DNA from 3 places in the Oceanobacillus sp. FSL W8-0428 genome. Region 1 is predicted to be linked to each of the others. Evidence: predicted binding sites of a transcription regulator. Region 1 holds the regulator's gene; each other region holds the start of a gene.
What was found. Region 1 encodes Rex, which represses fermentation and respiration genes when NADH is low (regulators of the CRP and FNR family bind a similar motif). Its sites were predicted from a motif close to TTGTGAAATATTTCACAA; they were not measured.
Positions count from the first base shown of each region.

Region 2: a site for Rex is predicted at 1,311-1,328, ahead of adhE (bifunctional acetaldehyde-CoA/alcohol dehydrogenase). Genes of this name have one in related genera too.
Region 3: a site for Rex is predicted at 1,010-1,027, ahead of pflB (formate C-acetyltransferase). Genes of this name have one in related genera too.

Region 1 is NZ_JBBORB010000001.1:2,590,662-2,592,870, forward strand. Features, by position in the region: gene MKY30_RS12280 (redox-sensing transcriptional repressor Rex) at 596-1,231, shown strand; gene MKY30_RS12285 (YdiK family protein) at 1,317-1,511, opposite strand; gene MKY30_RS12290 (CPBP family intramembrane glutamic endopeptidase) at 1,513-2,209, opposite strand, start outside.
Region 2 is NZ_JBBORB010000001.1:1,590,699-1,592,907, reverse strand. Features, by position in the region: gene MKY30_RS07215 (LuxR C-terminal-related transcriptional regulator) at 1-663, opposite strand, end outside; gene adhE (bifunctional acetaldehyde-CoA/alcohol dehydrogenase) at 1,352-2,209, shown strand, end outside.
Region 3 is NZ_JBBORB010000001.1:1,406,705-1,408,913, reverse strand. Features, by position in the region: partial or broken gene MKY30_RS06205 (RNA-guided endonuclease InsQ/TnpB family protein) at 1-746, opposite strand, end outside; gene pflB (formate C-acetyltransferase) at 1,057-2,209, shown strand, end outside.

The DNA.
Region 1 (2,209 bases):
TTCTAACTCACAAAAAAGCTGTTCAAAAAGTAAATAAAATAATGAAAGGATACATGCAGTTACTATCCTTTCTTTTTGAACAATCCTGTACAAGGGAATAGGGTTCCATCTATAAGTGTAACGTATCCAAATGGAAGCTACAATAAAATTATAATAAAGTTCGCCAACTCGGCTCTATTTCTGTTAATATTAATAGTATAGAATGCGCTAGCGCATTATTTATTTTTTGAAATATAAGAGGATGTTCAAAAAGTCCAATAAAGATGACGCAGCGATAAGAGGATCTTCTACTAAGAACGCCCACGTCGTGTGGGCAACGCAGAAGCCATCGCAACACGTGAGAAGTGCGTTGACTAGCTTTTTCCATTGGGACTGGGACTGCGATTACTCGTCCCACGGAAAACATTTGCGGACAACACAGAAGTCATCACATCCTGTGAAAGTCCGTTCGGAAAAAGCTAGTCGCCTTGAACTTCTTGATCCTATTTATCGAACTTTTTGAACACGCACTACAAAGAAAACTTATATTTACAAATATTTGATTATGGTAAAATATTTGTTTTCTATACTTAGTAACCGAAGAGAGGCCGTTTCAATGGAACAAAATAAAATTCCACAGGCAACAGCAAAGCGTTTGCCTTTATACTATCGATTTCTCAATAATTTATATCAGCAGGGGAAGATGCGCGTATCTTCTAAAGAGTTAAGTGATGCTGTTAAAGTAGATTCTGCAACAATCCGCAGGGATTTTTCCTACTTTGGGGCTCTTGGGAAAAAGGGATATGGATATAATGTTGAGTATTTATTAGGTTTTTTTAAAAGTACACTGGATCAGCATGAGATAACCAACGTTGCTTTAATCGGTGTCGGAAATCTGGGTACTGCATTTTTACATTATAACTTTTTAAAAAATAATAATATTCGGATCACGATGGCATTTGATGCAGATAAATCAAAAGTAGGGACAGAAGTTGGCGGAGTTCCGGTTTATCATGTGGATGAATTAGAAGAGAAAATAAAGGGAATTGAGGTCGCCATTTTAACTATCCCGGCTGAAGAAGCAGATGCAACTGCAAAGAGACTTGTTGATCTAGGTATTAAAGGAATCCTGAACTTCACGCCGGCACGTATTACTGTTCCAAATCATATTCGTGTGCATCATATCGATTTAACAGTAGAATTACAATCGCTTGTATATTTTCTCAAGCATTATTCCTTAGAAAAGGAATAGGATAGTCTGGACATTGTTTATCCATAAAAAAACTAGCCCCTTAAAGGTCTTCTGAAATGAAAGAGACTGTTTAAGAGCTAGTTTTTTATTTTTTATTCTTTATTTTAAAATAAAATCGCAGCATCCGAAATCCGGCATAAAAATTTAATGCTGCAAATGCGGCCAATATAAGTGTAATAGTATCCCAGACGGTTGCCCCTTTGCTTAGGATACCTAAATAAACAAATAAAGCACCGAATAAAACATAAACAATTGCTTTAACTAAATAAGGTCGATGCATGTTACCCTCCAAAGAATAAAATTGTTTGTTCAAGCTGTTGTTGAATTTTTTCCGGATCTAATGTAAGTTGAGCCACTACTACAAGAGTATTCATTCCTGCATGCACGATGATTGGTACAATAATACGCTTTGTCTGTACATAAAGGAATGCAAAAACAAATCCCATTGCTGTATACACTAGTATATGCAGAAAGTCTAAATGAATCACGGCAAAGATAAGAGATGAAATAAAGGCTGCAAAGAAAAAATTCATTTTTTTATACAAAGATCCAAAAATGATTTTCCGGAAAATAATTTCTTCCAATATAGGCGCAAAAATTGCTGGAAGAATAATGAATATAGGTGCAATACGAGCAAGATCCATAAGAACCTGTGTATTCTCTGAACCAGGATCTATTCCAAATACCTCTAATTCAATCGTAGCAGCCAGTCCTTGAGCAAGAAGTGCCATAATAATTCCTAGAACAGACCAGACAATGATAGCACCAGCGCCAGCAGCGTCGGGATGAGCCCGAACCTGCATATCTGGTCTTAACAGCCATAGAACAATCACAAGGCCGGCAGCAAAACTAAAAACAGCCCAATAAATATTAGCAAGCACCGGGTCTGCATGGAATACCAATACCAGTAATGGTACTGCAAGATAAACAGAAATTTGCATAATGATATATGTAAGCATGACATATATATATCTTCGA
Region 2 (2,209 bases), 1.0 Mb from region 1:
GCCTGTTTCACTCAAAATTTTCCGACAAAAATCTGTTTTGTCCATTATTATATGCTTTTTCTGATAGAAAGCTTCTACTTCCTGATAAGTGAAAGACAGTTCTTCGGTACCAATTTCTGTCACACAATTTTTCACGCGCCACGAAGCAACAGGGAGCGGTAATTTCGTTCTGCTGGCCATATATAGATGAACATGCTCCGGTAAATAATTAATAAGACGCGAAATCATCTCATGAATGATATCAAGCTCAATGTGATGATAGTCATCCAACACAATATGCAAAGAGGATTCTATTATCATTAATTCATTCAGAAGCGAATCAACAATCAGTTCAAAAGGAGGCATATACTGCAAATCAAATAGATGCTCCAGTCTTTCATCGATTGGCTGCCTTGTTGCCTGAGCGATAGCTTTCAAAACATATTGCCAGAAGCGGCTCGGATCATTATCCATTATATCAATGGATAACCAGGCTGCAGGCTCGTCTAATTGATGAACCCACTGGCTTAATATTGTTGTTTTTCCGTAACCAGCTGCAGCTTGCACAATAGTAACTCTTGGATGAGGGTTTCTCTTCAGTAATGCATATAAGCGATCCCTGTTAATAATCGCTTCAGGAACTTTAGGAACAATTGTTTTAGAGTATAACCAAACAGCCTGCATACTTGTTCATCTCCTCATCATTCAATTTATGTAGGCAATACGACTTGCATCCTATTATACATGTTTTTCTTTTTAACGGTTACTTATATAAATTTAATAGGCTTTAAGGATGAATTTTTTGTTTTCCAATTTCGACAATTAAATGGGTGTGAGAAATAAGAATATCTCTTTAAAGAATATTTCCGGGGAAATAATGTCGATAAATGTAACATTAAATGATTTCCTGAAGATAATCATCCATAATTTCCAATCTCAGAATAATATTTCTTTGTCAAACAGCTCTAATCGTGCTATATATCAAGCTTAAAGTAAGTTTGTGAAGTATTTCACAAATATGTAACAGTTTTTATAGTTAAATAATGCTATGCTATAGCCAAGATAATTAAAGGGGTGATTATATATGATTCTAAATGAATGGAAAGAATTTAATACGGATGCCGAATCGTATTCACAGGAAATTTTCGAACAACAAATCGGCGATGTTTTCGAGGCCATGTATATGGAAAAAGGTCACGACATACCAAATTATATCTGGACGAAGCATTATACCGTTATTATCAAGCCCAATACATGTGTCATAAACGATATATCTTTCTTTAAAGTCCCCCGCCACCCGTCAACATTGTAGAAATTTATTTTGGAATATCATGCTCAATACTTCACAAATTTATAATAAGGAGAGGTTACAATGATTACAAAAGAGAAGAAAAAACAAGCAATAACCGTTGAGGAAAGTATTAATAAACTGGTTAAAAATGCCCAGAAGGCATTAACAGAACTGCGAAAGCTAAACCAAAAGCAGATCGACCAAATTGTTAAAGAAATGGCGCTTGCAGGATTGGATCAGCATATGGAGCTCGCTAAATTAGCTGTTGAGGAAACTGGCCGCGGTGTGTATGAGGATAAAATCATCAAAAACATCTTTGCCACCGAATATGTCTATCATAATATCAAGTATGATAAAACGATTGGTATCATCAGCGAGAACGAGCAGGAAGGTATGGTGGAAATCGCCGAACCAATTGGTGTGATTGCCGGCGTAACACCTGTAACGAACCCGACTTCTACCACATTATTCAAGTCAATTATATCTATTAAAACGGGAAATCCTATTATCTTTGCCTTCCATCCTTCTGCACAAAAATGCAGTTCTGAGGCTGCAAGAATTGTACATGAAGCTGCTGTAAAAGCCGGGGCACCAAGAAATTGCATCCAGTGGATTGAGAAGCCGTCTATTGAAGCAACACAGGCACTCATGAAGCATGATGGTGTAGCAACAATCCTGGCAACAGGCGGCTCTGGTATGGTGAAGTCAGCATACAGCTCGGGGAAACCGGCGTTAGGAGTGGGAGCTGGCAATGTTCCCTGCTATATCGAAAAATCAGTGAACGTGAAGCGGGCAGTAAATGATGTGATTCTATCTAAATCATTTGATAATGGCATGATTTGTGCCTCTGAGCAAGCCATTATCATCGATCGAGAAATCTATGATCAAGTAAAACAGGAAATGATAGATAACAATGTATATTTCCTAAAACCGGAGGAA
Region 3 (2,209 bases), 1.2 Mb from region 1:
AAGGTTATTTCTTTTACCAAACTACATGATGAGCACATCTTTGTCGATGGAAACCATTTATCTATCTTGATCAGTTGTTTCCCTTGCTCTTTTAGTTTGTACTGTAAGAAAAAAGTGAACATACCCCAGCCGTTATCCATGACACTCTTTCCAAATTGAAGAGCTTGTGACATTCCTTTCATGTTTAAGTCCTCCATAATTATTGCGTCAAACTTTGTTACAAGTACTTTTGATTTATGCTGCAAAAAATTCTTTCGTTGATTGGCGACTTTCTCCCCGATTTTAGCTAATCGAATACGCTGTTTATTCCAATTAGAGGAACCTTTCTCTTTACGAGAGAGTTTACGTTGTTCGATTGCTAATTTTTCAAGCATTTGTCGATAGAAACGTGGATAATTGGCTTTCTTACCTGTTTCGCTATCGACAAATAGCCCATCCATCGCAAAATCTAATCCTGCAACCTGGTGAACTTCTTTGCTTTTTATCTCGTTTTCATATTCCGTCAAAATAGAAATATTTAAATGAAGCTATGCATTTGCTAAAGCTAAAGAATCCACTTCTTTTAGCCACTCAAATTCTTTCTTATATTTTGCTGGTGTGGGGTTTTCCCTCCGCTTGGATCCTTCTTTATCTTTCTGGAATGTTTCATAGCTATTCATTCGCTCTGCCAACATTTGATTATAGACAAAACGTACACATCCGAACGTTTTACGAACCAAAGAAGCCTGTTCCTCTGTCGGATAAATTCAAAATTTATATGCTTTTTGTTGTTTGGGCATAACAACTACCTCTAACGGAACTTTTGTTCCAAACACACCATAACAAAAACTTTTTGGCTATCACCAACCGAAATTCATCTCCCCTTATCGTTGCATGGAAGCCTTTCTTACGCTTGAAGAGGGGACTTCTTTCGGAAAAATGTTAAATTTGAACATTTTAAGAACTTTCGTTGTTTGTGAAGAATTTCACTTGTTTTATATTTCAAAAGCGTTATAATGAAATTAAGATAATGTGAAATATTTCACATGTTGAATTATTAAGAGGAGGGGTTTTGCTATGAAAGTAGCAGATGAAATGGTGAAAAGAGTTCCTTGGGATGGTTTCCTTGATGGTAATTGGCAGAAAGAAATCGATGTGCGTGATTTTATATCACAGAATTATAGCTTATATGAAGGAAACGAATCCTTCCTGGCAGGACCGACTCAGGCAACTAAAGATTTGTGGGACCAAGTCATGCAATTAACCAAAGAGGAACGGGAAAATGGCGGCGTTTATGATTTAGATACAAAGATCGTATCAACGATTACTTCCCATAATGCAGGCTATCTGAATAAGCCACTTGAAAAAATAGTCGGTGTTCAGACTGATGAGCCTTTCAAACGTGCTTTAATGCCATTTGGAGGTATCCGTATGGCAGTAGCTGCTGCAGAATCCTATGGATATAAGGTGGATGATGAAGTTGTTCATACCTTTACGGAACATCGTAAAACGCATAACCAGGGAGTCTTTGACGCCTATACACCCGAAATCTTAAAAGCAAGAAAAGCAGGAATTATCACCGGTCTCCCGGATGCATATGGTCGCGGGCGTATTATTGGAGATTACCGCAGAGTTGCCTTATATGGTGTTGATCGTTTAATCGAAGAAAAGAAAAAAGATCTTAGCCTGATCGGTAATGGAACAATGACAGAGGATGTTATTCGTGACCGCGAAGAAACTTCAGAACAAATTCGTTCACTGCAGGACTTGAAAAAACTCGGAGAAAAATATGAATTTGACCTTTCAAAGCCTGCAGCAACTGCTCAGGAAGCCTTCCAATGGCTCTATTTAGCATATTTAGCTGCAATTAAAGAACAAAACGGTGCAGCAATGAGCCTTGGCCGTGTTTCTACATTCTTAGATATTTATATAGATAGAGATATTAAAAATGGGGTTATGACAGAGGAAGAAGCACAAGAACTTGTCGATCATTTTGTGATGAAGCTGCGTCTCGTTAAATTCGCAAGAACACCAGATTACAACGAATTATTCAGCGGAGACCCAACTTGGGTAACAGAATCATTGGCAGGGATAGCAGAAGATGGACGTCCACTTGTAACAAAGAGTTCCTACCGTTTTCTGCATACGCTAGATAATTTAGGACCAGCACCTGAACCAAACTTAACAGTTCTATGGTCAAAAAAATTGCCTGAAAACTATAAAAAATATT